4 regions of the Bacillus sp. SRI_025 genome follow, and region 1 is predicted to be linked to each of the others. Evidence: riboswitches for the same ligand, from Rfam matches in the RefSeq annotation. Region 1 holds a riboswitch; each other region holds the start of a gene.
The links. A riboswitch is a leader RNA that binds a small molecule or an ion and turns the genes downstream of it on or off. The one in region 1 is predicted to bind S-adenosylmethionine.
Positions count from the first base shown of each region.

Region 2: it holds a riboswitch for S-adenosylmethionine, as region 1 does, so the genes downstream of both, AC20OE_RS00870 (methionine ABC transporter ATP-binding protein) here and AC20OE_RS03515 (sugar ABC transporter substrate-binding protein) in region 1, are expected to answer to the same signal.
Region 3: it holds a riboswitch for S-adenosylmethionine, as region 1 does, so the genes downstream of both, mtnW (2,3-diketo-5-methylthiopentyl-1-phosphate enolase) here and AC20OE_RS03515 (sugar ABC transporter substrate-binding protein) in region 1, are expected to answer to the same signal.
Region 4: it holds a riboswitch for S-adenosylmethionine, as region 1 does, so the genes downstream of both, AC20OE_RS11280 (bifunctional homocysteine S-methyltransferase/methylenetetrahydrofolate reductase) here and AC20OE_RS03515 (sugar ABC transporter substrate-binding protein) in region 1, are expected to answer to the same signal.

Region 1 covers NZ_JBYEGB010000001.1:679,282-684,514, forward strand. Annotated here, with positions in the region: gene AC20OE_RS03510 (sugar ABC transporter ATP-binding protein) at 1-1,457, opposite strand, end outside; gene AC20OE_RS03515 (sugar ABC transporter substrate-binding protein) at 1,527-2,645, opposite strand; SAM riboswitch class I at 2,817-2,926, opposite strand; gene AC20OE_RS03520 (right-handed parallel beta-helix repeat-containing protein) at 3,024-4,451, opposite strand; gene AC20OE_RS03525 (branched-chain amino acid aminotransferase) at 4,820-5,233, shown strand, end outside.
Region 2 covers NZ_JBYEGB010000001.1:157,737-162,969, forward strand. Annotated here, with positions in the region: gene AC20OE_RS00865 (methionine ABC transporter permease) at 1-610, opposite strand, end outside; gene AC20OE_RS00870 (methionine ABC transporter ATP-binding protein) at 603-1,628, opposite strand; SAM riboswitch class I at 1,783-1,891, opposite strand; gene AC20OE_RS00875 (SCP2 sterol-binding domain-containing protein) at 1,994-2,335, opposite strand; gene AC20OE_RS00880 (thioredoxin family protein) at 2,456-2,758, opposite strand; gene AC20OE_RS00885 (toprim domain-containing protein) at 2,771-3,115, opposite strand; gene AC20OE_RS00890 (YusG family protein) at 3,247-3,483, opposite strand; gene gcvH (glycine cleavage system protein GcvH) at 3,528-3,911, opposite strand; gene AC20OE_RS00900 (arsenate reductase family protein) at 3,978-4,334, opposite strand; gene AC20OE_RS00905 (acyl-CoA dehydrogenase family protein) at 4,446-5,233, opposite strand, start outside.
Region 3 covers NZ_JBYEGB010000003.1:104,835-110,067, forward strand. Annotated here, with positions in the region: gene kinD (sporulation kinase KinD) at 1-71, shown strand, start outside; gene AC20OE_RS10185 (aspartyl-phosphate phosphatase Spo0E family protein) at 118-360, opposite strand; gene AC20OE_RS10190 (1,2-dihydroxy-3-keto-5-methylthiopentene dioxygenase) at 661-1,191, opposite strand; gene AC20OE_RS10195 (methylthioribulose 1-phosphate dehydratase) at 1,208-1,846, opposite strand; gene AC20OE_RS10200 (2-hydroxy-3-keto-5-methylthiopentenyl-1-phosphate phosphatase) at 1,810-2,505, opposite strand; gene mtnW (2,3-diketo-5-methylthiopentyl-1-phosphate enolase) at 2,505-3,725, opposite strand; SAM riboswitch class I at 3,828-3,929, opposite strand; gene AC20OE_RS10210 (pyridoxal phosphate-dependent aminotransferase) at 3,974-5,164, opposite strand.
Region 4 covers NZ_JBYEGB010000003.1:300,981-306,213, reverse strand. Annotated here, with positions in the region: gene metH (methionine synthase) at 1-732, opposite strand, end outside; gene AC20OE_RS11280 (bifunctional homocysteine S-methyltransferase/methylenetetrahydrofolate reductase) at 716-2,557, opposite strand; SAM riboswitch class I at 2,636-2,754, opposite strand; gene AC20OE_RS11275 (YajQ family cyclic di-GMP-binding protein) at 2,836-3,327, opposite strand; gene AC20OE_RS11270 (CvfB family protein) at 3,565-4,413, shown strand; gene AC20OE_RS11265 (BMP family lipoprotein) at 4,757-5,233, shown strand, end outside.

The DNA.
Region 1 (5,233 bases):
TCAGTCGTCGGTGCAGTCATTTCCCGGGCAATGCTGCCATCATATAACACGTATACTCGGTCAGCGATACCTGCAATCTCTGACAGCTCACTCGACGCATAAATGACAGATTTTCCGCGGGCGGCAAGCTCTGCAATCAAAGTGAAAATATCTTTTTTCGCTCCAACGTCTACACCTTTAGTTGGTTCATCAAAGAGATACACATCTGCCTCAGCCAGCAGCCATTTTCCGATGGCAACCTTTTGCTGATTTCCGCCAGATAGGTGCTTCACCTTTGCTTCAAGAGACGGCGTTTTGACGCCAAGTCGTTTGACGATGTCGCCTGCACCCTGCTTTTCCTTCGAACGATGTAAGAAGCTGAATATCCGTGAAAATGAATGAAGACTTGCAGCCGTTAAGTTCCACCCCACGCTCTCTTCGGTCAGAACCCCTTCTTTTCTCCGCTCTTCAGGTACAAGGGCTATTCCAGCTCTCACAGCTTGATGAGGCGATGTGATGTGAATGGTTTGACCATGCAGCTGCACAGTCCCCGTCTGTTTTTCTGAGGCACCGAAAAGGGCTTTGCACAATTCTGTTTTTCCAGCACCGACAAGTCCTGCGATCCCGAGAATTTCTCCTTTTTTGACATAAAAGTGAATGTTGTTTAATTTGTGTTGATCGTTTAGCTCTTTCACTTGAAGCACAATAGGTGCATCTTTCAAAGGTTTGCGAGACGGGAATTGTTCCTCTAATGGCGCACCTAGCATTTCTTCAATGACTTGCTGCGGATTTGTGTCTTTGACAAGGTGAGCTGCGACATCCGTTCCATTTCGCATCACTGTCAGTTCATCACAGATGGTGAAAATTTCAGGCATGCGATGAGAGATAAACACGATCCCTGTCCCATGCTGTTTCAGCCGATCAATCATGGAGAATAATTTGCTTGTTTCTGCATGACTAAGCGGAGCTGTTGGTTCATCTAAGATTAAAATGCTGCATTGAATGGAAACGGCCTTAGCAATGAGCACCATCTGTTTTTCAGCAAGGGTCAGATCGCTGACAAGTCGTTTTGTGGAGATGTCGATGTCCATTTCTTTTAATAGCTGAGCCGCCTTGCGATGCAGCTCTTTCCAGCTGACAAATGTTTTTTTCTCAATCTCATGCATCATCATATTCTCGCCAACACTTAAGTAGGGAACAAGAGCCGTATCCACTTCTTGATGGACCGTCTGCACACCATATGAGGATGCATCCTTTGGGGTTTGAATAGTTGCCGCCTGGCCATTGATGTGGATGGTTCCGTCGAAGTGGGAATGAGCGCCAGAAAGAACCTTCATTAACGTGGACTTCCCAGCACCATTTGCTCCAATTAGTGCATGGACCGTCCCTTTTTTTAATGTGAAATTCACTTGATCTAAAGCTTTGACCCCTGGGAATTCAATTGAAATATTTTTCATACGAACAAGCGGCGCTGTCATAGGTGTCCTCCTTCTCTTGATATCATCTGAAAAACGAAACACCCTCTATGGAAAGAGAGTGCACGTCGCTTATTTTGTATAATGCTTCTTCAAAGTCTTCATCCAATCTTCCTCAAAAGCAGTCGATGAACCGAATCCCTTCACTTCGTCTGCAAGATTGACCATGTTAATGGCTTTTCCTGCTTGTTGAAGCTGCTTTTGCGAGATGAGAGAGGCCTCAAGGTCATAGGAAGATGGTGTTTTCTCACCAGCTATTTTCTTCGCAAGAATCCTCACGTCGACTGCGCCGATGAGCTTCGGATCAACCGCTGCTGTGTACTTCCATGGACTGTCCTTCGCTGTCATTTCTTGAAGATCAGCATTTGACACATCAATCCCATAAATCTTCACTTCTGTTCTTCCTGCTTCCTTTAACGCTCTTGCTGCCCCAATGGCAAAGGCATCCCATGTGGCAAAAATAGCGTCCAGTTTGCCCTTTGGATACTTATTCAGCATGGCTGCTACTGCATTTTGCGTTTGAACAGACGTATCAGAAGAGGCTACACCAAAGCGGTCAAGCTCCTTGATCCCTGAATGTTGTTTAAGCGTTTCTTGATAGACCTTATTTCGTCTCACCATTGGCGGGAATCCATCTACCCACAGGTACGCAATATTTGCTTTTCCTTTAAAATCAGACACGAGCGCGTCTAATGATTTTTTCGCTAATTGTTCGTCATCTTGAGACGTCACTGTAACCCCTTTGATGTCCTTTAGCTTAGGATTCGAATCAAACGCTACAACCGGAATGCCTTTCGCTGTGATCTTTTTCACATCAGCGACTGTCGCCTCGTCGTCCCCGTGAGAGATGATAAAGCCATCATAATTTTCTTCCAGCGCCTGAGAGATGGCATCATGGAATTTCGCTGTATCACCATTGGCGGTGTAGACATCTACCGTAAAGCCGAGTGCTTCACCTTCTGCCTTCGTTCCAGCTAAAAATTGAGCTGTATGATCGTCTCCTCCAATTTTGCGGATGACTTTAATTTTTGCTCCCTGTCCCTTTGCAAATCGCTTCGGTACATTGTCAAAAGAGACTTTTTCGTTTGCATTTGCCTTTGAGCCTGCACTTGATCCAGTGCCGCAGCCAGATAATAGGACGGTTAATGCCGTTAATAAGACAAGAAATGATGTAAAATGCTTACGCTTCATTGCTGTTCCTCCTCAAGTTGTTTTAAATTTTTCACATCGGAAAACTAGGTAAAAAAGTGGAAATACGCCTGTCAAACAGGCATTTGATTCGAAAAAGAGACGAAAAAAAGCCTCTCTTGGAAAGAGAGGCTTGATCACCGTTGCATGAAACATGTATCGGGAAGTCTTCCTCTCTTATCTGTCAAAGCTGTAACAGCTTTGCAGGAATTAGCACCAATTTCTATAATAGAAACGGTTGCTGGGCGTCATAGGGCCAGTCCCTCTGCCTCTCTTGATAAGAGATCCGTTATGAAATTTGTTTTCGTTGAAATGTCTTCTTTACTTTAATGTGATGTCACATCAATGTCAATGACTTTTTTGAAAATTTCTAAAATATCATCAGCTTCCGATAATTTTCTTAGCAGGTGATGATTTCTTCAGACGGAAATCATATTTTTTCTCATTCACAAATTGTGGGTTGAGATGGGCTGATCCTTTATCTTGACCGCTATTAGAGAGATAGGTTTTGTAGCCTTCCATCCATTTCCCGCGCCAAATCCACTGTGATGCTTTCGCACCTTTGCGATCATCATAAACGTTCTTCTGGAAGGTATTCTTTTGGTTCACTTGATAAAGATTCACGACTAAGTAATGCGAGGCGCTAGCCGTCATGATATTATTCGTGATTCGATTGTTCACTGCTTGATACTGCATTAGCAATTGGCCGCCTTCTAAGCCGGCTGTGTCATTTTTGTACAAAATATTATGTGAAATCGTCGTATTGGTTGTACCGCCACGCTTCGTATCATAGCCGCCAATAGATATGCCTGTATAACGGTTTAAATATACTTGATTGTGTTCGATGCGGATGCGATCTGCCATTTTTCCTTTATGTTCGCTTGTGACTTCAATCCCCAGGTCATTGTGATGTGAGATGTTATGATCGATCACAATGTCTTTTCCGCCATCAACATAAATTCCGCCAGCGGAGATGTCGCTTCCATAGGCTGGGTTCCCTGCACTCGTAATCTCATATACCATGTTTCTAGAGACGACTCCATTTCTAACTTGATCATACTTTTTAGAGGGTGCTACGTTCTCGAAACCAATTAAATCAATGCCAATATTATCAGTGTGCCGGACCGTGTTATGTGTCACACGGAACTTTTTGACGTTTCCATTTAGCACAAGCGCTTCACTGAAGCCCAGTTTTAATTTTTCAACGGTATTTCCTTTGATTTCAATGTCTTCTATTGCTGCAGGAGCTTTTGTCCCATAGACAGCAATTCCATGTGCATTTCCATTTTCATGTTTCGTCTGAATGTCATACACTCGGTTATTGAGCAATTTAACGCCTTTACCGCTTCCTTTGATGAAAATACCAACTGGTGTTAAATCTTCTTTATTCGTCTTAAGATGTCCTACAGTCAGGCCTTTGAGGGTGATGTAGCTCTTTTGATCGACCGTGACAAGACCGCCATCGGCTTGATTTCCTTTAAGGGATGCCCCGCTAATCACAGGTTTTTCTTTTCCGTAAGCTTGAAAGACAACGGGTGCTTTCTTTGTTCCGGAATGGCGGACAATCAATTTCTCTTTGTATGTACCGCCTCTCATATAAATGGTTGTCCCAGCCTTCGCCATACTTGCTGCTTTTTTCAGTGTGCGGAAAGGTTTTTGCTTTGTTCCCGGGTTTTTATCGTTTCCGTTTACCGCTACGTAATAAGCTGTGCTTTGCTTAGCACCAGCTTCCTCTGTCATCGCCTGACAGCCAAAACTGATCATGGACATGAATACAATGAGTAAAATGCTTGGTATCGCTCGTTTCATCTTGTTGTTTGCTCCTTTCCCTTCTCTTCTTCCTTTATCGGTTAAAAAAAAGAGGATTAAAATATGACAATGTCCCTTGCAATGTACTAGTCAAAAGGTGTATGGTTGAAAGAATATCTTACAGGAAAATCATTCGTTTTTAAATTGTCAGATTAATCAGTTAATAACGTATTTGGATTTTATTTCTTTTTTAAAAAGGGGGGAGATGAGCCAAACTGACAGCAGAGAGAAGGAAAGCGCTTTAACAGATTTTTCTTGTCTGAATTCCAGAAAACCTATTGCTAATATTTTGTGAAGGTATAGAATAGAATCATAATTATTTCATATTATTAGAATTTTCAAATAATCAAACAGCAAGGAGATTTACAATGCCAAAACAACCCATCCGCGTTGAACTTAGTTCAACAAAAAAACCAAAACCTCAATCTGATCAACTTGAATTCGGAAAAATCTTCACAGATCACATGTTTGTGATGGATTATTCAATTGATAAAGGCTGGTATGATCCAAGAATTATTCCTTATCAGGCTATTCCAATGGATCCAGCTTCGATGGTCTACCATTATGGTCAATCTGTTTTTGAAGGATTAAAGGCTTATGTTTCTGAGGATCAAAAAATTCTCTTATTCCGTCCGGAAAAGAACATGGAACGCTTAAACAGATCCAATGACCGCCTGTGTATTCCGCAAATTGATTCGGAAACAGTATTAGAGGGCTTAAATGAACTCATTCGCATTGATAAGGATTGGGTACCTGATGCAGAGGGCACTTCCTTGTATATT
Region 2 (5,233 bases), 520 kb from region 1:
TGATGAGAATAAACACAGTGGCTACAAGTGTGACATCTGTATTACCAGATTGGTACCCTTCCACATAGGCGAGGTCACCAAGTCCGCCTGCTCCAATTGCACCTGCAATCGCAGTAGAGCCAATTAGAGCAATCGCTGTTACGGTAATACCTGAAATAAGGGCTGGCAATGATTCTGGCAGCAATACTTTGAAAATGATTGTCGATGTTTTTGCTCCCATTGATCGTGCTGCTTCAATGACTCCTTTGTCTACCTCACGCAGTGCAATTTCGACAAGACGTGCATAGAATGGAGCTGACCCTATGACAAGGGCAGGGAGTGCTGCATTTGGACCAAGAATCGTGCCCATAATGAGTTTTGTAAATCCTAATAATAGAATGATTAGAATGATAAAAGGAATCGATCTGAAAATATTGACGACTGCCCCAATGACGGTGTTAATCGGTTTATTTTCCCAAAGACCGCCTTTTCCTGTAAGGAAGAGCAGGAGCCCTAGGATAATCCCGATGACAAAGGCAAATGCCAATGAAATCAGTGTCATATAAACTGTTTCTCCTGTTGCACTCCAGATGACGTCTAAATCAACGTTCGGAAACCATTTCTCAAACATATGTCATCACCTCGATTTCAACCTGTTTGCTTTGGATATAGGCGATGGCTTTTTCTACCTCGGTCTCTTCTCCATTAATGTGGATAAAGAGTGTTCCAAACGCGCCTTCCTGCGTTTGAGAAATCTTCCCTTGAAGGATGTTCACATCGACATGAAACGATCGAATGATTTCTGTGATCAGTGGCTGCTCGGCAGAATCACCGATAAAGGACAACCGTACGACCTGACCTTCTTTTACTCGCTCTAGGACGTGCTCGATTGTTTCTTTCGCTTCCTCTGGTTCCGCAAGCTGTTTCACAAATCGCTTCGTCATTTCTTCCTTCGGCTGTCTGAAGACGCGCAATACTTCGCCTTCTTCGACAATACGTCCATTTTCCATGACTGCGACGCGATGACAAATTTTGCGAATGACGTGCATTTCATGTGTAATGAGCACAATCGTGAGCCCTAACCGTTTATTGATATCGGCCAAAAGCTCAAGGATTGAATCGGTCGTTTGCGGATCTAGCGCAGATGTCGCTTCGTCACATAGAAGAACCTTTGGATCATTCGCTAATGCTCTCGCAATGCCGACACGCTGTTTTTGCCCGCCGCTCAGCTGAGACGGGTATGCATTTTCTTTTCCTTCTAAACCGACCAATTTAATCAGTTCATTCGCACGTTCTCTCCGTTTCGATGTCGGTACACCTGCGATCTCAAGCGGGAACATAATGTTTTGTCTCACCGTTCTTGACCAAAGTAAATTAAAGTGCTGGAAGATCATGCTGATTTCTTGTCTTGCTTTCCGAAGTTTCGCATTCGATACTTCATTGATCCGGTTGCCTGCCACTTCAACAATTCCTTCTGTTGGCAGCTCCAGACCGTTTAATAGGCGAATAAGCGAGCTTTTTCCTGCACCGCTATACCCGATAATTCCGAATATTTCACCTTTATCAATATCCAAGTTGACGTCTTTCACGGCATCAACATTTCCGCTTTTTGAATGATACGTTTTTGATACATTCTGTAAATGAATCACAGTCTGATCACCTGCTTTCTTGCTGAATCTATAGGTTTCCATCACATACGTTATTTATTCTTCTTTCTGTCATGACTCTAGCCTGACGTCAGGTCAGTAAAAAAGACCTAACTGCAACGCAAGCAGAAAGGCCTTTTATGTCAATTACGCCTTTCTCTCATCTTTCAAAGCGCTGCGGCTTTGAGTGAATTGGCACCAATTTCAGCTATGCTGACGGTTGCCGGGTTTCATAGGGCACGTCCCTCCACCTCTCTTAATAAGAGAAAATATGTTGTTTTATGTGATGTTCATGTTTTTACTAACGTAGAATATCATGCTATCTGAGATATGTCAACGCTGTAAATCGCTAATTTCCAAGTAAACAACTACGTTATCATTTTTCGAAAAAAACCGTTCGTCAGCCAAAGCACTGCCTCTAGTCTAAGGAGCGCACGGAATGACCCTTTGACTTTGACTTGTCCTCTGCTGATTAACTGCTGTAAGGACATATCTCCATCTAATAATTGTAGAATCTCTTTCCTCTCACCATAAAAGATGAGATCCGATAACTCAATTGCAGGTAGTTTCTTCACTTCACCACGTTCATCCACAATCAATGTACAAGAGTCAGTTTCCGCCTCAAATGTAATCTTCAAGGATGATGATGAGAGCAGCGGTTTTAATAATAAACGCTGCCCTGTGTTACCATGGGCTTTCACATTTTCCACATGTATAACCTCCCTGTCATTTGGTTATACATAACATTTCTCTACAAACATCTTCTTGTCCTTTATAAATAACTCGACAAATTTTCAAATGAATTTCTTGAAATATGACAAAAAACCGCTTTATTTAGCGGTTTCAATCATTTCATGAAGATATGGAACTGAGTGAAAGGCATAGCCTTTTTGCACCAATTCTCCTTTTTTAAAAAGTAGAAAGCAAGGAACACTCTCGATCTCAAATGCTTTTGCAAAGCCTGGTGAGTAGTTTAAATTGTTTTCGTAAAATGGTACATCCGGCTGCATGGCGTCTACGACTGCCAGCATTTTCTTTGCCAGCTGGCATGTTCCACAAAACGGTGTATATAAGTATAAAAGAAATAAATCGTCCTCTATCTCTTTGAATTCGTGTTCTTCAATCTCTTTCATATACGTCCACCCTCATAAATATTTCGAATGAACATCAATGTTTGCAGCTAATAGGATAGATGCAATGTGGGCTGACGGTGAAGCGGCCACTTCGCGGTACGTTCTGTCGACAAAAAGATGAAGTGCTTCAGGGAATTCTTTTCGAAATTGCTTCCGCAGTTTGTCGCCTGCATCGTCACTGTCTGCTAGTATGTAAACGTCTTTCCCCACTAAATCGTCCACAAGCTGGTCCAGCTTCGATGTACTGATCGTGCCATTGGTGCAAATGATGGTAACAGGTTCACTTATGACTTCTTTCAGCTTTTGTTTATCTGTTTTACCTTCTACAATGATGACCTTTTCTATCTCGACATTCATCACGATCACCCGGCCCTTTTGACGTTGATTCACTTCTTCCTTAGATTACAATCTTTCATCCAGGTTGTAAAGATTGGGCGCCTCGTCATCAAAAAGACTGCAGTTTTTGTTCACTGCAGTCTCCTCTGTGATTAGCACCACCCATTTTCATCGTCACAGTCTACATATTTTTCTGTCCCATCGGTCAACGTATCCGTTAGACGATAAAAACGATTTTGATCATAGGAATATCCCGATTTCAGCTCATATTGGTTTTCACTAATCATTGTGCCAATCTCTTCATTTTGATGATAAAGCACCATGCCGCTTTCTTTGAATCGTCCAGTGACATGCTCTGTTATATCCACCTGTTCTTTTTGAAAAGACAAATTGGACACCCCCCATAAAGGTAGAGTGTCCAATTTCACATGAATTAGTCTTCTTTTGTCATTTCTTCATATTGCTCAGCAGTCATTAAGTTCTCGATTTCAGATGCATCAGCTGGTTCTACAACGATCATCCATGCTTTTTCATATGGAGAGTCGTTGACGAATTCTGGGCTGTCATCCAGCTCATCGTTCACTTCGACGATTGTGCCATTGATCGGTGCATAAAGTTCAGAAACTGTTTTCACTGATTCTACACTTCCGAAAGGCTCGTCCGCTGTGATTTTGTCTCCTACTTCAGGAAGCTCAACGAACACGATATCGCCCAGCTCAGATTGAGCAAAATGCGTAATACCGATACGCACCTTATCTCCTTCTACTTTGACCCATTCATGTTCTTCTGAATAACGTAAATCTTTTGGTGTGCTCATTCAATACCCCTCCAGTCTTTTCTTACAATCTATATTGAAGATACCACAATCTGAATGAAAGTTACATCATTTCCAGACGCTTTTAAATGTATCTTCGTTAAATCCAACTGTTACTCGTTTACCGTCTGTTGTAATCGGGCGCTTGATCAGCATTCCGTTAGACGCGAGTAATTCTAGCTGCTCGTCCTCTGACATTGCAGGAAGTTGATCTTTCAGCTGCAGCTCCCGGTATTTTTGTCCGCTTGTATTAAAGAATTTCTTCAGCTCTAAACCGCTTTTTTCGTAAAGGGCTTTTAATGTTTCTTTATCAGGCGTCTCTTCGACGATATGTATGCTGTTGATGTCTTTATTGTGTGCTTCCAGCCACTTTTTTGCTTTTCGGCATGTACCGCAAGATGGGTATTCGTAAAAATCTAAAGCCACCATTTTCACCTCCTGCAAATTGTGACAACATTTTATCACAAAATATTTTAAAAACCTAAATGTATGCTTACAAAAAGGTGCGGAGTGATATCCGCACCTTTTAAGCCATCCTTATACGATATATTTCTCTGCTTCAAAGATTCGTTTTGCCACTTCACGCTTTTTGGCGATGACATTGATTGGAGTAAATCTTGTCAGCTTGCGAAGGGCTGACAGGCTCATGCGGAGTGAATCTCCTTCCTCCATCGCAATCAAGGATTCTTTTGCATGGGCTTCAATCTTTAAGAAAGCCTCCTGCGTGAAAATTTGTGTGTAAGCCAGCTTTTGAGCATTCTTTTCTGCGCCTGATGCAGCGATTGCCTTTTCCGTACGCAAAATTGCTGATTCAGCAGCAAAAATTTCATTGACGATATCGGCTATGTTCACTAGAATTTCTTGCTCTTTGTCTAAGGATTTCCCGTATTTCATGGCTGCCATACCAGCTACCATTAAGGCGACCTTTTTCGCATGGGTGAGCAAATATTTTTCTTGATCGAGCGGCTGATCGCCTGGCTCTTCCGGCATCATCATCATCAGCTCTTCCTGTAAGGTCTGCGCTTTTTGAAGCAGCGGAAGCTCTCCTTTCATCGCTTTCTTCAAGAATGTACCTGGTACAAGCAAACGGTTGATTTCGTTTGTCCCTTCAAAGATCCGGTTAATTCGTGAATCGCGATAGGCTCTTTCGACCTCGTATTCTTGCATGAATCCATATCCGCCGTGAATCTGCACGCCTTCATCCACAATATAATCTAACGTTTCAGAGCCAAGGACTTTACAGAGAGAACATTCAATCGCATATTCCGCAATGGATTGAGCAATTTGTTTGCCGTCTTTTTGCTCTTCGTCACTTAATAGACCCA
Region 3 (5,233 bases), on a different contig from region 1:
TTGATATTCATAGCGAAGTGAATAAAGGAACGACTGTTATGATCATGCTTCCTTCTGCTCACTCAGCATAGCTGAAGATGTCAGCCGGTTTTGCTTATGCAAGACCGGTTTTTCATGTCAATAAGAGGGGCGGTTCACAGATAAAAGACTCATTTGAGACACAAGATCATGAAAGGAGGGGGCAGATTGTTTCTCATGAAAAAGAAGATGCTGATACTCATTCATCAGGTTGTCCAGTTCTTGACTATATTTAATTGTCATCTCACCAGTGTACCCTTCCACTTGAGCAGCTTCTACCATCTGTTTTCTCTTCTCATCAATGGACATCAGCAATTGTTCTTTCCTTACATAAATATTCATGATCTCAGCTCCCGCAATGATTTCGACTGTCTATGCTCAAAATGATCCGACACCAAAATTATACTTTATTTGTAAATTAAATTAAATATGCTTATTTTATTTAATTTTTTACAGCCTAAAGACCTTTTACCCAATCAAATTTGGGGGTAAACTTCAAATTTGGACAGGACTGTCACATTGATTAAACAGAATTTTATCCTATACAGAAGATCAAAATCAACTATTTTCTTTCACATTTTATGTCTAATTTCCTAAAAAAAAGCTGATCTTCCGCCTCATGCGGAATGATCAGCTCTATCATTAAACCGTTTCTTCCTCGTAAATTGGCACCCAGCCCTCAGTTGTGACAAATATGCGAACTGCGACCACTTTGCGATCCTCTTGAAGTGTAAAGTAATGACGGATGTTTGGCGGAACAGAAATTAAATCACCTGGGTTCAATCTTACATCAAAAAAGACGCCATCCTTGCCTTGAATAGCAAAGATTCCGTGCCCGCTCACAATAAAGCGTACTTCATCATCTGTATGGTGATGCTCACGTTTAAAGTTTTGGAGCAGCTCATCAAGATTTGGCGTGGCATCAGATAATGAAATCACATCCTGCGCTTTGTACCCTCTTTTTTCAGAAATACTTTGGATTTCCTTTTGGAAAACAGTCAAAATCTCTTCCTTTTCCTCATCGGTTAAATCATACTTTTCTGATAAACGGTTTGGCAGCTTTTCAATATCCCAATGCTCATAAATAACCCCTTGGTTTTCTAAATATGATGCAACCTCTTGCTCGTTCTCAAGTAATGTGTTCTCTTCATTGTGAATCAAAATCGTCGCCATGTGCTTTTCCTCCTTTTTATCTTACAAGCTGCTGTTGATACAGCGCTAATTTTAAGTGATAGCTAAATAAAAATTCATATGCTTCTAATACTCGTTTTGCTTCAAAGGCTGTTTTTCCCCAGACCGTGATGCCATGATTGCGAATGAGTACAGCACCAGATGACGCCTCTAGTGTCAGATGTTTGGCAAATTGCTCTGCAAGATGCGGAATATGAGCTGGATTTTCAATAATCGGAATCGACACTTCTGCATCCTCTTCCCAATAACCAAGCGCTTTGATGATTTCGTTGCCTTTAAAACGAATCTCTCCCTTATCCCCATACAGCTCTGACATCACATTATTATCAATGGTGTGGACATGGAGACAGCAGCCTGCTTTCGTCCGTTCATACACGTACGTGTGAAGCAGTGTTTCAGCTGATGGCCTAAGCGTCTCGTTCGGATCATGGGGCTGGCCTGCCGCATTTACTAGCACAAAATCTTCATTTGTTTCTTTTCGTTTATCTTTGCCGCTTGCCGTCACCAAAAACGTGATTGGATCATCCGACACCTTGATCGATAAATTACCGCTTGTTCCGAAAAACCAGTCTCTTTGGGCCAGTTCACGTTTAACGTCTGCTAGCTCCTGCCAGCGTTTGCTCTTTGCGTCTGCCATTCCTTCACTTCCTTTATTTGAACAAATTGCGCGTGTAGATCAACAAATGTGTCAAACTCCTTATGTACGAGCCCGAGCTCTTGACATTCATTGAGCAAGTAGTCGCGCGCAAACGTAAGATCTGCATGTTTCGCCGCCTCCACATCAGTCACTGAATCTCCGATCATGATGATGAAATCATCCTCATGAGTCAGGTTTCGAATGATTGAGGGCTTGCAGCATCCGCATCCATTTTGACATTGCGTATCGCAGGCATGCGGCCATTCAATCTGAATATGCTCTTCCCCAAATGATGCATGATTGCAATAAATATCGTCTCGATCGACAATGCCTTCGAGGATGGGGTAGACAAAAAAGTCCATCCCCCCACTAAGTACATAGAAAGGAATGTCTGCTTTTTTTACCTCATCCACAAATTCCTTAAATCCTTCTCGAATCTCTGTATCCTCTAAAATAAATGATTGAATGGCTTCCTTCTGATCACTTGTCAGTAATTGAAACATCTGCCCGACGCCTTCTTGAATGGTAATTTCCTTTGACAGGACACCATCCTTCAGTTTCGTCCATTCACTCGGTGCAAACTGTTTCATGATGCGGATGATATTATCATTTTTTGTAATTGTTCCATCAAAATCACAACACACAATTGGTTTTTTCATTATTCTGCTACCCTTCCCCAAAGATCAAGTGCCGCTTTTAAGTCTTGGCAGGAAGCCGCCTTATCTTGGATAGACTCTTCCTGTATAACGGCATCAATGATCGAACGAAATGCCTTCCCTCCGCCGATGGCTCCCCGCGGATGTCCGTGAATGCCTCCACCTGCGTTAATCACATGATCAATTCCAAAATCTTTGATCAATACTGGAACCATTCCTGGATGAATGCCTGCTGACGGGACAGGGAATGTTTTTTGAACCGTATCCTCTTTCACGCAAGCTTCATAGATTCCAAGGGCATCCTTTTTCGGAAGTGCAACCGATCCATAAGGTGAGGGAAAGAGGCTCAGATCAGCGCCAGCATATCGGTTTAATTTGCCTAAAAGAAGAGAATGCGAGAATCCATATTCAGTAGAGGATGTCAATGCACCACTCACTGCGGGATGCGCCATAATAGGCAGTGGAATATCTGGATCCTCAGCTAAGCTTTGCATGACATCAAGACCGTAAGCAAAGACATTGAATAAGAGCGCATCTGCTCCAAGTTCAGCGGCCTTTCTCGCTCGATCCCTCAGGTCAAAGGTTCTGCCCGTTAAATTGACAGCATACAGCGTGCGGTGTCCTGTCTCTTCATAGATTTCTTTTAAAATCTCTTTTCCTTCTTTGATTCGCTCTTCAAAAGGAGCTAATGGACTTTCAAATAAAATTTCATCGTCTTTGATGAGGTCAACCTCGCCTAATGCCTGTAAACGGAGCTGCTCTTTTAAATCCTGCATATCACGGCCGATAACACCTTTAAAAATACTCATCAATAATGGACGATCAAATACATTTACCTTATTTCGTATGCCATCAATTCCAAATGCCGGTCCTGGCAGGCTTTTTTTAAATTCTTCAGAAAATTGGATATCGACTAGCTTCACTTTTCCGTCTAGTGAAAGCTTTCCAAAAATCGTCGTGAAAACAGCTGGTAAATCTGCTGAAAAGTTTGCCTCAGGATAAGCAATGGTCACCTCTGATTGATAAAGGCCATTTTCGGCTGGAGCAGCCTTTTCTAATACTTTTTCAACTCGGCCTTTATGCTTTTGAAGCTGCTCCTTTTTGAGCTGAGGCAAATCCGTCCATGATCCAACTGTTAAACCAAGCGCGATCTGCTCCGCTTTTCGATTTATTTGTTCATCCTCTCGATGTGTTAATACGTATGTTGCCAGTAATTCACTCACTAGGAATCCCCTTTCGATTGCATCATGCATATGTTCAATAAAAAAACCTCTTCAAGTGCTTCTTGAGCGCCTTAAAGAGGTTATTTCGTGTTATTCATCCGAATCTTATCTCTCAGCGCTTGCTGCAAGAATTAGCACCGTGCTTCATGGAAGTCGGTTGCCGGGCTTCATTGGGCTAGTCCCTCTGCCTACTCTTGATAAGAATATTCAATTTTCTTAAATATTGCCTGAATTATCGCACCATTTTTTTATGTTGTCAATGGCTTTTTTTCAAACAGCTTCAAGGCAGCGATGCGCTGAGCAGCTTCTTGTAACCGCTCCTCGCTTGTTAGAAGCCCTACTCTCACGTACCCTTCACCGTGAGCACCAAAGCCATTACCTGGCGCTACAACAACATGCGCTTTTTCTAATAATAAATCAGAAAAGGCTTCAGATGTATATCCTTCTGGCACCTTTAACCAAGCAAAAAATGATCCCTTTGGAGCACTGACTTCCCAGCCAATTTCTTTGCAGGCAGCTATCCACACATTCCGTCTTTTCTCATATCGGTCATTTTGCACCCGTACGCACGTTTGATCGCTTAATAGGGCTTCCGCTGCTGCATCTTGCGTGGCTTTAAACAACGAGACAAACAAATGATCCTGATAAAGCTCAATCGCTTCAATAACAGACGGATTACCTGCTGCAAATCCTACTCTCCACCCTGCCATATTGTACGTTTTAGACAATGTGTAAATTTCTATTCCCGTCTCTTTCGCTCCATCTACTTGCAGAAAGCTGATCGGCTTTTCTCCATCAAATCCAATGCCGCCATATGCAAAATCATGAACAACACAAAGCTTGTGATCTTTCGCAAATGTCACGGTTTCTTCAAAAAATGAACGGCTTGCCGTAGCCCCCGTCGGATTGTTGGGGTAATTTAAGTACATTAATTTCGCCTTTTTCTTATCATCCTCAGGCAGCAAATCGTAGTCAGGTAAAAAATCATTTTTTTCAAGAAGTGGCATGGTCACCATATGAGCTCCAGCAAGTACAGCACCTGACCAATAATCAGGATAACCTGGGTCAGGGACGAGAAGCGTATCACCCGGATTCAGCAGGCATTGAGGCAGCTCAACAAGCCCTGCTTTCCCGCCAAATAAAATCGCAATTTCCGTCTTTGGATCAAGCGTAACGCCATATTCTCTTTCATAAAAAGCGGCAGCGGCCTTTTTTAATTTCGCTGTTCCACGGAATGAGGAGTATTGATGATTTTCAGGTTTTGCTACCGCTTCCTGCATGGCTTTTACAATGTGCGGAGGAGTTGGCTGATCAGGATTTCCCTGCCCCAAATTAATGATATCTGCCCCTTCCTGCACTTTTTTCTGCACCTTTTGGACAAGGGACGCAAAAAATTGTTTCGGTAATTGTTTCAACACATCTGATTGCTGGAATTCCATTTCTTCACCTTCTATTCAAGTTACGTAACAATACAATCACTGTAATGGATTGTTTTATGAATTGTAAAG
Region 4 (5,233 bases), on a different contig from region 1:
CTTTGCGATGGAGGAGAGCGTGCGGATGTGGTCTGTCATAAATTCTGGACCAGTCGCACAGTTCAGGCCCACACTGATGGGTTTCATATGCTCAAGAGAGATATAAAAGGCTTCGATATCCTGACCAGCAAGGGTGGTGCCCATTGGTTCAATCGTTCCTGATACCATGAGTGGTAATTGAATGCCCGTCTGCTGAAAGGCTTCCTGAATTCCTTTGAAACCAGCTTTTACATTCAGCATGTCTTGGCTTGTTTCTAAAAGAAGGGCATCACACTTTCCGTCAATTAGAGCGTGGGCCTGTTCTTCATAGTTTCTGACGAGCTCACTGAAGGTTGTGCCGCCTGTTACAGATAATGTTTTCGTTGTTGGGCCCATTGCGCCTACAACAAAACGTGGCTTATCCGGTGTGGAGAAACGGTCTGCTTCAGCCTTTGCCAGCTGTGCAGCTCGAACATTGAGTTCATAGGCAAGGTGGCCAAGCCCATATTCATCAAGGACGAGCTTTGTCGCGCCGAACGTATTTGTTTCAATGAGATCGGCACTTGCTTCGAGGTATTCCCTATGGATCGCACGGATGATGTGAGGGGCTGTCACATTCAAATACTCGTTACAGCCCTCATACTCTTCTCCGCCAAAGTCCTCTGCTGTCAGGTTGGCGTTTTGAATCATTGTGCCCATTGCACCATCAAGGACGAGGATGCGTTTTTTGAGCTGTTCAGTGATAGTTGACATGGATGTTAGACTCCTTTTCTTTCTGATGGATGTAGGTGGTCAGTTCTGCTGTTAAATCTGATCGAAGGAAAGGAGTAATTAAATAAATGCCATTAAACAATTCGCAGGCTGTATCTAATAAAGAGCGGGCAATCGCTAAACCTTCTGCTCGCTGCTTTTCTTTATCCTCGCCAGCCTTAGCCATAATGTCACGAATAGAATCAGATAATTTGATGCCGGGAATTTCGTGATGAATAAACTCTGCATTTCGGCTGCTTGTTAACGGCATAATTCCGATGTAAATTGGTTTATCCAAGTGGCGGCTTTCCTCATGAATTTTCACAAGCTGTTCTTCAGAATAAACAGGCTGTGAAATAAAATAATCAGCGCCGTATTCGATTTTTTTCTCAAGACGTTTGACCGCTTTATCAATATGACGCACATTTGGGTTAAACGCGCCAGCCACTGAAAAATTGGTCTTTTTGCCAAGAGGCTTTCCTGAGAAAGAAAGGCCTTCATTAAATTGCTTGATGAGACGAATCAAATCAAAGGAGGTTAAATCATACACAGATGTTGCACCTGGGAAGTCTCCAATTTTAGATGGATCGCCTGTGATCGCTAAAATATCGGTTAATCCAAGAGTATCGAGCCCCATTAAATGGGATTGTAACCCAATCAAATTACGGTCGCGGCATGTGATATGAACAAGAGAACGCATATCAAGCTGCTGCTTTAATAATGCGCCGCAAGCGACATTGCTAATGCGCGGAGTCGCAAGAGAATTATCGGCTAACGTTAACGCATCAATGCCAGCATTCTTTAATTCATTTGCAGCAACGAGAAATTTTTCGAAGTTCAGCTTCTTCGGCGGATCGAGCTCTACGATAATCGATCGTTTTTCCACAGCCAGCTCATCAAGACCTGGCTCAGTGCGCTGATCTTGGATGGAAATGATTTCTTCTTTTAACACTTTCACTTCTTTTTCAGTGATCGGTGCTAAATCTTTGATCGCTTCAGCCATTGCGCTAATATGCTGAGGTGTTGTTCCACAGCAGCCTCCGATAATGCGTGCGCCCTGATTTCTAAATTCAAGTGCACTTTTTCGGAAATAATCGTTATCTGTATCATAGACGAGTCTGCCTTCTTCAAGAGAGGGGAGACTGCTGTTAGGATAGACTGATAAATGCGAATTTTCTAAAAGTGGAACGCCTTCGAGTGCCTGAATCATGTGATAAGGGCCCAGCCTGCAGTTGATGCCGACGACATCTGCACCAAGAGATGATAACTCAGATAAACCATCCTTCAGCGGGGTACCATCCTGCAAAACGCCTTGTTCATGCATAGAGACATTCATGACAATCGGGAGAGTCGTTTCTTTGCGAGCAATTTGGAGAACAGCCTTCGCTTCTTCTATGTCATAATACGTTTCAAGCAATAATCCGTCAGGCTCTTCATTTAATAGGATGTACAGCTGCTCTCTAAAGCTTCGTTTGATTTCTTCTATAGAGTAGGCATTTTTGTTAAACGTTCGAATGCCGCCAATTGTTCCGAGAACATAAGCGGAGCCAGCGGCTGCTTTTGCAATTTGTACCGCTTTTGTATTGATGCGTTTCGTTTCTTCCTCTAAGCCGTAGCGGGACAGTTTAATATAATTCGCACCGTATGTGTTCGTTTGGATGATGTCAGCGCCTGCCTGCACATATGCTTCGTGCACGCGTTTCACTTCATCCTCTTTCGATAAATTTAATTCTTCAAAACAGCGGTCAATGCCGTAAGAGTATAAAAGTGTTCCCATCGCTCCATCAGCTATCAGCACGCGATTTTGTAAGTCTTGTAATAGGCCCATTGTATTCCTCCTTATTTCTATGTAACAAAAAAAGCCTTCTGATAAGAAGAAGACTTTTTGGCTGTATCGTAATTCTTCTCCTTATCTTCCAAGCAGTTGCTTGCTGGATTTAGCACCTTGGTCATAGAAAATAGATTTCTACTACACCGGTTGCTGAGGCTTCACAGGGCCAGTCCCTCTGCCTCTCTTGATAAGAAAGCAATATGAACATGTCAATGAATTGAACTTCCATCAACTGTAACGAAAAATGCAGAAATAATCAATGGAAAATTTGAAATTTATCGAAAATTTATAAATTGGACATCAATCGGCAAATCAGCCTTACGCATAAGAGAAATAACCTCTTGTAAATCATCTTTATTTTTCCCTGTCACACGCACTTGGTCATCCTGAAATTGTGATTTCACTTTGATGCCAGACTGCTTGATGAGTGCGTTGATCTTTTTAGCGTTGTCTTGATCAATCCCGCTGATCAGCTTCGCACGCTGGCGTACTGTACCGCCAAGGGCATGCTCGGTTTTTCCGTAATCGATGTTTTTAGTTGGCACATTTCGTTTGATCAGCTTTGTCACAAGTACATCTTTTAGCTGCTCAAGCTTGAAGTCATCATCAGAAATGAGAACAAGTTCTTCTTTTTCGAGAGAAATATCACTTTTACTTCCTTTAAAATCATAACGGTTTTTAATTTCTTTCAGCGCTGCTTGAACAGCGTTTTGCACCTCAGGCAGTTCGACTTTCGATACAATGTCAAATGAGCTTTCTTTTGCCATCACACATGACCTCCAAGTATTGATATTGCGTCTATTTTATCATGCCAATAGGCGAAGAAGAAACTTTATCGAAGAGTTGAGGCAAAGAGTTCAGCCGGCTGCGGTATAAATCGTGACCAGTTTGTCCACTTTAGCTAACAGAACTAGAGATGTTCATGCGGGGAGAAGTATAGTAGAATAAAGTGAATCAAAAGATGAACGAACGCTCTTTTATGGGCAGATAGGAAGGAAGAGAACATGAGACCAGGTGAGCAACTGACCTTGCAAATAGAGAACGAAATGGAATACGGCTACTTTTTGACAGATGGTGAAGATTCGGTTCTCCTGCACCGCAGTGAAATGACAGAGGATCTTGATGACCGAGATGAAGTAGAGGTTTATTTATATGTAGATCATGAAGAAAGACTCGCTGCCACAATGAAAATTCCTACAATTAACGCACATACATATGGCTGGGTAGAAGTTGTAGACGTGGTAGAAGACATGGGCGCATTTGTCGATGTTGGACTGTCAAAGGATGCACTTGTGGCAACAGAACACCTCCCGCCATTTGAGGAAGCATGGCCGAAAAAAGGAGACAAACTCTACTGTATGCTGAAAGTCACAAGTTACGGCAGAATGTTCGCAAAACCAGCCACAGAAGACGTGATCAGTGAATTGTTTACTGAGGCACCAGAAACCTTAATGAACAAAGAAATTACTGGAACAATCTATCGTTTAATTGCGACAGGTTCTTTTATGTTGACAGATACAGGTGTGCGAGGGTTTATTCACCGCACGGAACGAAAGGAAGAGCCAAGACTAGGATCGACCGTTACAGGACGCGTTATTGCAGTGAAAGAGGATGGAACCGTGAACGTTTCTCTGCTTCCTAGAAAACAGGATGCATTATCTGTCGATGCAGAAGAAATTTTAACCTATATGAGAACAAGAAACGGCGCCATGCCTTACGGAGACAAAAGTGATCCAGAGGATATCCGCGAAAGATTTCAAATGAGCAAAGCCGCCTTTAAACGAGCACTAGGTCATCTGATGAAAAATGATCTCGTTTACCAAAAAGAAGGCTGGACATACGAGAAAAAGTGAGCATTTGCTCACTTCAGCGTGCAGACAAACCCTCGCATTCGGTGTCAGTCCTGCGTGCCGGTGCTCACGAATACTCAATTCGCTCCGCTCCGGTACTCGTCCTTCCTAGGGCTGCAAAGGTTTTCAGGTCACGCTGAAAAGAAGACAAAGTTCTAAAATAAAGTTCGTTTTAGCCCTTTGTCAATGATCTAAAAGTGAGCATTTGCTCACTTTTTTATTTTTGTCTTAAATAATGGATTTTTTCTATGAAAAAAGTCATGAAAACCTTCACTATAGCATTGAAACAACGCCCCTCAAATCCGATAAAAAAGGAGTAAGGATGATAAAAGGAGTGTGTTTTTGGATGAAAGTGAAGATTTCATTGCTTCTGATGGCAGCCATGCTTATGGTGCTCGCCGCATGCGGTAATCAACAGGAGGGGTCGCCAAAATCAACTGCGAAGCATATTGGCGTTATGCTCACAGATGATGGTCTTGGTGATCAATCATTTAACGATTCATCATTTAAAGGATTAGAAAAAGCACGTGATGAGCTTGGCATTGAATTTGATTATAGAGAAATTGCAGAAACTGATACATATGAAAAAGGGCTGACAGAACTCGTAAAAGATGGTAATGATCTCATTATCGGTGTAGGTTTTAGTATGCAAGAAGACCTAGAAAAAGTCGCAAAGAAATATCCGAAGAAGCAGTTTCTTCTGATCGATGCCGTATCTGAGCTGAAAAATGTGACCTCTGTGACGTTTAAAGAAGAGGAAGGCAGCTATTTAGCAGGTGCACTTGCTGCGATGACAACAAAAAGCGATGTCATTGGATTTGTT